Regions from separate parts of the Roseateles paludis genome, predicted to be linked through region 2. Evidence: predicted binding sites of a transcription regulator. Region 2 holds the regulator's gene; each other region holds the start of a gene.

Region 1 (3,270 bases), on a different contig from region 2:
CGTACAGGCCCGCACCCTGAGGGGATGCCGCCAGCGCCTGCAACTGCGCCGCCAGCACCCCAACATCGCCCCGAGGCACCGGCCCCGCCACCGCGCCGGCCAAGCCACGGCTCGTGGCTGCTGCCAGCGCGCCCTGCGTGAGCGGCAGCAGCAGGGGCAAAGCGTCATCCACCTCCAGGCCCGCGAGTTGCCAGGCCTGCAGCGCCTCAGCCAACACCGCCAGCACACCGCTGGCCGCCAGGTTGGCCCCCGCGTGATAGAGCCGCCGCGTCTCCGGCTTCAGCCGCAAGGGCACCATGCCGAGGTCACGCGCCAGGGCGTCCAGCTGCGCCAGCAGCGGCGTTGACGAGGCCTCGATGCCCGCACCGCAGCCCGCCAGCACCGCCCGGCCACCAGCCAGCAACTGCAGCGGATGAAAGCCCGCCACCTCGGCCCCAGCGGCCTGCGCGGGCGCCAGCACCTCCAGGCCCGTGGCCCCGGCGCCGTGCAAGGCCACAAGCCCGGGTCGCCAGGGCAAGGTCTCGGCCACCTCGGACAACTGCCCGTCGGGCACACAGAGCCACACCCAGGCGCCGTCTGGTGCCTCGGCCACCGCTTGTGCGGGAGAACGCACCGCCACCCCCGGCACCTGCCCAACCAGCGCCGCCGCCCGCGATCCCTCACGCGCGCCAACGGCCACAAGGGGCCAGCCCGCCTCGGCCATCGCCGGTGCCAGCGCTTGCGCCAGGCGGCCGGGGCCGATGAAGACTTGCTTGGGGGGCTGGGTCATGCCGATGATCGTAGCGAGACAATCACCCCCCCCCACCCCGCGACCCCAGCCCGGCATGAAACCCTTTGACATCGAAGTGCAACGCCTGAAGTCCCTGCGCCACGACAAGGGCGCCATGGAGCTGCGCATGGACGCCCTGGTGCTGGCCCGCAAGACCAGCGACGAAGAGACCGGCAGCCCCAGCACCTGCCTGCGCCTGTCTGACGAAGACGCCCGAACCCTGCTGATGCTGCTCAAGCAGAAGTTTGCCGAGCTGGACAAGCTCCAGCCACGCAGTCGGCGCTCCGGCCGCGCGTGATCAGGGCCTGATCAAGGCTTCACAAAGCGCAGCGTCATCCGGTCGCTCTCGCCAATCGCGAGATAACGCTCACGGTCCTTGTCGCCCTGGCCCAGCACGGGCGGCAGGCTCCACACGCCACCGGCGTGATCGGCTGGGTCCTTGGGGTTGGCGTTCACCTCGCTGCGGCCCGCGAGCTTGAAGCCGGCGGCCTCAGCCAGCTTGATCACATGGGCCTCGTGCACATAGCCGCTGGCGGCCTTGGGGTCGAAGGCTTGGGCCACCGGCTTGCGGTGCTCCACCACGCCGAACACACCACCCGGCTTGAGCGCCGTGAAGGCGGCGGCAAACACGCTCTCAGCCTTGCCCTGGGCCATCCAGTTGTGCACGTTGCGGAAGGTCAGCACCACGTCGGCCGAGCCCGGCGCCGCGATGTCCAGCTTGCCGCCGCCCACGTCGAACACCGTGGTCTTGACCTTGCCGTAGACGCCCGGGGTTGCGTCCAGCTTGGCGCGGAAGCGCAGCCCGCCCTGGCGCGCGTAGTTGTTGCTGGAGGCGGGGTCGTCCCCCGCCGCGATGAACTGCCCTCGATCGCGCAGATAGGGCGCCAGGATCTCGGTGTACCAGCCGCCGCCGGGGGACAGCTCCACCACCGTGTCCGTCGGCTTGACGCCGAAGAAGGCCAGCGTCTCCACCGGGTGCCGCCAGCCGTCGCGCGCCACGTTCGCCACCGTGCGGTGGCCGCTGGCCACGGCCGCTTGCAGCGCGGGCACCAGGCTCGCATCGGCCGGCTGCGCGAGCGCGGGCAACGCCAGGGTGGACATCAAGGCCGCCGTCAACAGCGGCAGGGTGCGGCGGGAGGTGAGCAGGTTCATGGTGAGCAAGGCTGGTGGGTGTTGGTGAAAGGTGGCCGACGAGTATCTGCGCCGCCGCCCGGGCAGCCCTTGGTCATGGGTCCAAAGGCCTGCCCCGCGCAGGGGCTGGCCCGCCACGCCTGGGGTTGATCTGGAACAAGCCGCCGGCCGGACCCGCGCCCCACACTGCCGGCACTCCATCGCACGCCATGGCCAAACGCTTCCCCATCAACCCCTCGCACCCCGAGCGCAACTGCTGGGGCTGCGACCGCTACTGCGCGTCCGACGCGATGCTGTGCGGCAATGGCTCCGAGCGCACCCAGCACCCGGTCGAAACCTTCGGGCCGGGGTGGGATGCGTGGGACGGCGCGGCGCCCGAGGCGACCACCGGTGCGGCACCGAGCGGAGAAGTCAGCGCACGGCAGCCCGACGAGCTGGCCAGCCCACCAACAAGCCTCTGATCGGACAGCAGCCGCCGCCGTGGGCCTGCCACGCGGCTTGCTCAGTGCTGCCTCAGTGTTGGGTGACCACGATGGGCTCACCCCTCGTGATGATCATCGTGTGCTCGTACTGAGCCGAGAGGTTGCCGGGCGCACCCACCAGGGTCCACCCGTCAGACGCCTCCTCCACGATGCGGCTCTTGGTCGAGAGGAAGGGCTCAATGGTGATGACCATGCCCTCGTGCAGCAGCCGCTCGTCATGCGGGTCGTCGTAACCGGCAATGTGCTCGGGCGCCTCGTGCAGCGCGCGGCCGACACCGTGGCTGCCCAGGTTCTCGATGACCTTGAAGCCATAGGCGCGCGCCGTGCGCTCGATGGCAGCACCAATGCCCCGAATCGGCTGCCCCGCACGGGCCTGCCGCATGGCGGCCGCCAGGGCCTGGCGCGTGGCATGGCACAGGCGCGTCTTGACGGCATTGCCCGGCGGCACGACGCGGGTGCCGCCCGTGTCAGCAAAGTAGCCGCCCAGCTCGGCCGAGACATCGACGTTGAGCACGTCGCCCGCCCGGATGACCCGGTCCCCCGGGATGCCGTGGGCAGCTTCTTCGTTGATGCTGATGCAGGTGGCGCCGGGGAAGTTGTACGTGAGCTGAGGCGCCGAGCGGGCGCCATGGCGGGCCAGCAGCTCAGCCCCCAAGGCGTCCAGCTCGCGGGTGCTCATGCCCGGCTTGGCGGCATCCAGCATCTCGTGCAGGACGAGGGACACGATGCGGCCAATGCGCTTGAGGGCGGCGATGTCGTCGTCGGTTTCGATGGTCATGGGCGGTGCGTGGGTTGTGGGGGAGGTGTGCTGGGGATTTTCGGGTTGCAGCGAACGAGCGCGATCCGGTTCTGTTCAACCACTACTCGACTGGCTCACGGCAGTCGCTG
Region 2 (3,270 bases):
GCGATGTTCGACAAGGACACGCTGATCATCAGCTACGACGTCGAACGTGGCGAGCCGCGCGGTGCCAAGCGCGAGAAGAAGGGCGAGACCCGAGCCGAAGGTGTCGGCGACTGCGTCGATTGCAAGCTCTGCGTGCAGGTCTGCCCAACGGGCATCGACATCCGCAATGGCCTGCAGTACGAGTGTATCGGCTGCGCGGCCTGCATCGACGTGTGCAATGGCGTGATGGACAAGGTCGGCTACCCGCGTGGCCTGATCCGCTATGACACCCAGAACGGCATCGCCCAGCACCTGTCGGCCGGGCAACGCTGGCGCCGCGTGTTCCGGCCCCGCGTGCTCATCTACGGCAGTGTGCTGGTGCTGATCTTTGCGGCGCTGGTGGCCAGCCTGACCCTGCGCCACAGCTTCCGGGCCGATGTCGTGCGCGACCGCGCCACCCTGGCCCGCCAGGTCGAGGACGGCTACATCGAGAACCTCTACCGCCTGCAGTTGATGAACGCCAGCGAGCGCGTGCAGCGTTTCAGCGTCACCGCGCAAGGCCTTCCCAGCCTCGTCGTGACGCCTGAGTTGCGTGACATCGAGGTGGGCCCCGCGCAAGCACGCTGGGTCTCGCTCGGGGTGAGGCTGCCCCCCGGGCATGGCCTCAAGCCTGGCGCCCACCCCATGAGCTTCCGTGTCGAGGCCGATGGCGGCGAACACCTGAATGAGAAGACCACCTTTGTGGTGCCGCGATAGCGGCGACACAGACCGGATCGGAGAACGAGACCATGAGTGAAGCCCCAACCCAAGCCAGCCGCCCCTGGTGGCGCGAGCCGATGATGTATCTCGTTGTCGGCGGCCCGCTGACCGTGGTCATCGCCAGCTTCTTCACCCTCTCCTTGGCGCTGCGTCACCCTGACCCGCCGGTGCAAACCCGCCAGGTGGCTGCCGATGACGTGGCCGAGCAGCCTGCCATCACGGCCCGCAACCACGCTGCCACGGGCGGGCAACGCTGATGGACGGGCAGCAGGCTGCCGGGCGCGCTGCCCGCATCCTGATGGCCAGCATCTGGCCGGCCTTCGTCATGGCGGGGGTGCTGGAGGGCCTGGTGTTCTCGGTCATCGACCCGCAGGACCTGCACTGGTTCGGCGGCGAGGCCATCGAGTGGTCGCGCTCAGCGATCTACTCGGTCAGCTTCCTGATCTTCTGGCTGGTCACCACCATCGCCTGCAGCATGACGGCGCTGCTGGTGCAACTGCCCGACCACGAGGAACCCGGGCGCCGCAGCGCGCCGAATTGGCCCCGATAACCGGCGCCCAGCTCAGCGGGTGGCGTTGGCCACCATCTGCTGCAGGGCGTCGGCCCGCAGCACGCGGATCTGGCGCTGCTTGACCTCCAACAGCCCTTCGTCCTGGAACTTGGAGAAGGTGCGGCTCACCGTCTCCAGCTTCAGACCCAGGTAGCTGCCGATCTCCTCGCGCGTCATGCGCAGCACCACGGCCGTGCCGGAGAAGCCGCGCGCCTCCAGGCGCTCGGTCAGGTTCAGCAAGAAGGCCGCCAGACGCTCCTCGGCGCGCATGCTGCCCAGCAGCAGCATCACGCCCTGGTCACGCACGATCTCGCGGCTCATGATCTTGTGGAAGCTGTGCTGCAGCGCCGTGAAGTGCTGGGACAGCGACTCCAGGTCGGCATAGTTGATCACGCAGACGGAGGAGTCCTCCAGCGCGGTGGCATCACAGTGGTGCCGGTCGGTACTGATGCCGTCCAGCCCCAGCAGTTCGCCCGCCATCTGGAAGCCCGTGACCTGGTCACGCCCGTCTTCGCTGGTGACCGATGTCTTGAAAAAGCCGGTGCGCACCGCGTAAAGCGCCGCAAAGTTGTCACCGCTGCGGAACAACTGCTCGCCCTTGGGGACGGTGCGTCGTCGGTTGACCAGGGTGTCGAGCCGGTCCAGGTCGTTCGTCGAGAGGCCCAGGGGCAGGCAGAGCTCGCGAAGATTGCAGGACGCGCAGGCGACTTGCAGCGACTCGACCGGGCGAATGGGCGTGCTGTGGGGCGTGCTGTTCTGCATGGCAAAGAATTATGCTGGTTTAAGTCCGTGAATGACCATGGGCGCGCACAGCAAATGGGCATTGCGCTGCAACGCCACCGTTGATCCACGTCAACCGGGAGAGGCGGGTGCTCGGGCACATTCGCCCCATGACATCGACCGTCCTCTCTCCAGAAATCGACGCCGAACTGCTGCGGCGTTATGACATCTCGGGGCCACGATACACCTCCTATCCAACGGCGGATCGGTTCGTCGAGGCTTTCCAGGCCGACCAGCACCGCCTGGCGCTGCAGCAACGCGTGCCCGGCGCGCCGATGTCGATCTACGTCCACATCCCGTTCTGCGAGTCGGTCTGCTACTACTGCGCCTGTAACAAGATCATCACCAAGCACCACGAGCGTGCGGCTGAATACCTGGCCGTGCTCTACGCCGAGATGGATCTCTACCGGGCCGAGTTGGGCCCCGGCATCCAGGTGTCGCAACTGCACCTGGGCGGGGGCTCGCCCACCTTCCTGAGCGACGACGAGCTTGTGCAGCTGATGGCCGAGATCGGCAAGCGCTTCAAGCTCGTGCCCAGCGCCGAGCTGTCCATCGAGGTGGACCCGCGCACCGTTGACGCCGGTCGCCTGGCACGGCTCAAGGCCATGGGCTTCAACCGCCTGTCCTTCGGCGTCCAGGACTTTGACCCCGAAGTGCAAAAGGCGGTGCACCGCATCCAGCCGCCCGAGCAGGTGCAGGCGCTTGTCGAGGCCGCCCGGGCATTGAAGTTCGACTCCATCAATGTCGACCTGATCTACGGCCTGCCGCAGCAGACGCCGGTCAGTTTCCGCCGCACCATCGAGCAGGTCTGCGCGCTGCAGCCCGACCGCATCGCCCTCTATGGCTATGCCCACCTGCCGGCGCGCTTCAAGCCGCAGCGCCGCATCGTGGCCGAGTTGCTGCCGCCGGCGGGTGACAAGCTGACCATGCTGGCCGGCGCCATCAGTGACTTCCTGGCCGCTGGCTACGAGTACATCGGCATGGACCACTTTGCCAAGCGTGACGACAGCCTGGCCATCGCCAAGCGCCAGGGCCGGTTGCACCGCAACTTCCAGGGCTATTCCACCCAGCCGGACGCTGACCTGATCGGCCTGGGGGTGTCGTCCATCGCCCGCATCGGCGCCACCTACAGCCAGAACGCCAAGACCCTGGACGAGTACTACGACGCCGTGCGGCGCGGTCAGTTCCCGACCCAGCGCGGC
Region 3 (3,270 bases), on a different contig from region 2:
GAGCGTGACGCCCTGCTCCGTGCGTTCAAAACGCTGCGCATCCAGCTCGGGGTTCTCGCCCACGACGAGGCCTTCTGGAATCTCGCAGGCGCGGTCGACGATGACCTTGGTGAGCCGGCAATGCCGCCCCACCGTGACGCCCGGCAACAGCACCGATTGGTGGATGTTGCAGAAGGAATTGATGCGCACGTTGTTGAACAGCACCGACTGCACGACGTGCGAGCCCGACACGATGCAGCCCGCGCTGACGATGGCATTCACCGTCATGCCGTGCATGCCATTGGCATCAGGGATGAACTTGGCCGGCGGCAACTGGCGCTGGTAGGTCCAGATGGGCCAGTCGGTGTCGTAGATGTCGAGTTCGGGGCTGATGGACGCGAGGTCGAGGTTGGCGGCCCAGAAGGCGTCGAGCGTCCCGACGTCACGCCAGTAGGGCGGCGTGCCATTGGGGTTGTGGATCACGCTCAGCGCAAAGGGGTGCGCCACGGCACGGCCCTCGGCCACGGTCTTGGGGATCACGTCCTTGCCGAAATCGTGGCTGGAGTCGGGGTCGGCCAGGTCCTCTTCGAGCAGGCGGTAGAGGTAGTCGGAATTGAAGATGTAGATGCCCATGCTCGCGAGCGAAGACTCGGGCTTGCCGGGCATGGCGGGCGGGTCGGCGGGCTTCTCCTGGAAGGCGGTGATGCGGCGTTCTTCGTCCACGGCCATCACGCCAAAGGCCGAGGCCTCGGCGCGCGGCACCTCGATGCAGCCCACCGTGCAACCCGCGCCCTTGGCGACGTGGTCGGCCAGCATCACCGAGTAGTCCATCTTGTAGACGTGGTCCCCGGCCAGCACCACGATGTATTCGGCATTGGTGCTCTGGACGATGTCGAGGTTCTGGTAGACGGCATCGGCGGTGCCGCGGTACCAGTGCTCTTCGTCGACGCGCTGCTGCGCGGGCATCAGGTCCACCGTCTCGTTCAGCTCGGCCCGCAAGAAGCCCCAGCCGCGCTGGATGTGGCGCAGGAGCGAGTGGCTCTTGTACTGGGTCACCACGCCGATGCGGCGGATGCCGGAGTTGACGCAGTTGGACAGGGCGAAGTCGATGATGCGGAACTTGCCGCCGAAGTACACGGCGGGCTTGGCGCGCGCGTCGGTCAGTTGCTTGAGGCGCGAGCCTCGGCCGCCGGCCAGGACCAGGGCGATGGCTCGGCGGGCGAGCTGATGGGGCACGGGGGACACGGGAGGCGGCATGAAAGAGAGCTCCTTGTTATCTGCCGAAACCACTGACTGGGGCGCGACTACGGGGGTATTTCAAGAGCTGTGCCAACTCCCGGCCTTGATGCAGGTCAGCCTGCAAGCCGAAGGCCGGCGGACAATGCAAAGCTTCTCATTTGCATTTGCCAGGCTCCATGTCGCCCAGCCTACCACCGCCCATGAACGTGGCCTCACTCCCCGTGAAGGGGCGTGGCATCGTGCGCGCCATCCATGCGCCCGAAGGCCAGGCTGCCCTGGTGCAACAACTCGGGGATCTGGGCTTCCTGCAGGGTGAGGCGGTCACCGTCCTGCGGCATGGCTGGCTGGGCGGAGACCCGATTTTGGTGCGCGTGGGCGGCGCCACCTATGCGCTGCGCCGCGCTGAGGCGCAATGCATCGAAGTGGAGCAGGCTGCATGACGGCCGAGGCCATCGTCCACATGCAGCGCGGCCACGGCCCGCTGCTGGCCCTGGTGGGCAACCCCAACTGCGGCAAGACCGCCCTCTTCAACCGCCTGACTGGCAGCCGCCAGAAGGTGGCCAACTACGCGGGCGTGACCGTGGAGCGCAAGGAGGGCCGCATGGCGACCACCGCCGGCCGCAGCCTGCGCCTGCTGGACCTGCCCGGCACCTACAGCCTGCACCCCCGCTCGCCCGACGAGCGCGTGACGCGCGACGTGCTGACCGGCCACGCGGCTGGCGAGCGACGGCCCGATGTGGCGCTGTGCGTCGTCAATGCCACCCACCTGCGACGCCACCTGCGCCTGGTGCTGGCCGTGCAACGCCTCGGCCTGCCGGTGGTGGTGGTGCTCAACATGATCGACATCGCCCAGCGGCGCGGCCTGCGGGTGGACGCCGAGGCGCTGTCGCGCGAGCTGGGCGTGCCGGTGATTGCCACCGTGGCGACCAAGGGCCTGGGGCTGGACGAGCTGCGCGCCGCGCTGGATGAGCCGGGGCTGTGGGAGCGCTCGGCCCGCGCCGTGGCTGCTGCGCCGGCCCCGGCCGGCTCACCCGAAGACCGGCACGATGCCGAGCGCGTGCACGACCTGCTGGACCGGCTGGGTATGGCGGCCGAGCACCCGGCCCAGTTGGAGGACCGCGTGGACGCCGTGCTGCTGCACCGCGTAGCGGGGCCGCTGCTGCTGGCGGCGTTGCTCTTCCTGATGTTCCAGGCCGTGTTTGCCTGGGCGCAGGCGCCCATGGACGCCATCAAGGAGGCGACTGAATGGCTGGGCACGGCCGTGGGCCAGCTGCTGGCCAGCAGCGTGCTTGACGGCTGGCCGCGCAGCCTGCTGGTGGACGGCGTGATTGCGGGCGCGGGCGGCGTGGTGGTCTTCCTGCCGCAGATCGTGATCCTGTTCTTCTTCATCCTCGTGCTGGAGGAGTCGGGCTATCTGCCGCGCGCGGCCTTTTTGCTGGACCGCATCATGGGCAGCGTGGGGCTGTCGGGGCGGTCCTTCATCCCCCTGCTGTCCAGCTTTGCCTGCGCCATCCCCGGCATCATGGCCACGCGCACCATCGCCAATCCGCGCGACCGCCGCATCACCATGCTGATCGCGCCCTTGATGACCTGCTCGGCCCGGCTGCCGGTGTACGCGCTCTTGATCGGCGCCTTCATCCCGCGCCGCGAGGTGGGCGGCTTCGAGCTGCAGGGGCTGGTGCTGTTTGGCCTCTATGTGGCCGGCATCGTCAGCGCTTTTGTCGTGGCCTGGGTGCTCAAGCGCTTCACGCAGGGCGCGCAGATCCGCACCCTGATGATGGAGCTGCCCAACTACCACTGGCCCGATCCGCGCTCTATCGCCATCGGCCTGTGGCAGCGGGTGGTGATCTTCATGCGGCGCGTGGGCGGCGTGATCCTGACCATGACCATCCTGCTGTGGTTCCTGGCCAGCTTCCCCGGCGCCCCTGAAGGCGCCACGGCGCCGGCCATCGAGTACAGCTTTGCCGGTCGCATCGGGGCTTTGCTGGCGCATGTGTTTGCGCCGCTGGGCTTCAACTGGCAGATCAGCATCGCCCTGGTGCCCGGCATGGC

The links. The regulator FNR, encoded in region 2, switches genes on or off when oxygen is low (the NO sensors DNR and NnrR bind a similar motif). The targets are predictions, from matches to a motif close to TTGATNNNNATCAA.
Region 1: the regulator FNR is predicted to act here: its motif matches at 2,047-2,060, upstream of ABDJ85_RS19610 (DUF3079 domain-containing protein).
Region 3: the regulator FNR is predicted to act here: its motif matches at 1,322-1,335, upstream of ABDJ85_RS15015 (FeoA family protein).

The regions. Positions count from the first base shown of each region.
Region 1 is NZ_JBDPZD010000009.1:66,569-69,838, forward strand. It holds gene ABDJ85_RS19595 (DUF2520 domain-containing protein) at 1-769, opposite strand, end outside; gene ABDJ85_RS19600 (hypothetical protein) at 825-1,067, shown strand; gene ABDJ85_RS19605 (class I SAM-dependent methyltransferase) at 1,079-1,921, opposite strand; gene ABDJ85_RS19610 (DUF3079 domain-containing protein) at 2,110-2,361, shown strand; gene map (type I methionyl aminopeptidase) at 2,414-3,160, opposite strand.
Region 2 is NZ_JBDPZD010000002.1:486,516-489,785, reverse strand. It holds gene ccoG (cytochrome c oxidase accessory protein CcoG) at 1-735, shown strand, start outside; gene ABDJ85_RS08150 (hypothetical protein) at 768-995, shown strand; gene ABDJ85_RS08145 (hypothetical protein) at 995-1,288, shown strand; gene fnr (fumarate/nitrate reduction transcriptional regulator Fnr) at 1,301-2,050, opposite strand; gene hemN (oxygen-independent coproporphyrinogen III oxidase) at 2,179-3,270, shown strand, end outside.
Region 3 is NZ_JBDPZD010000004.1:253,315-256,584, forward strand. It holds gene glgC (glucose-1-phosphate adenylyltransferase) at 1-1,236, opposite strand, end outside; gene ABDJ85_RS15015 (FeoA family protein) at 1,425-1,658, shown strand; gene feoB (ferrous iron transporter B) at 1,655-3,270, shown strand, end outside.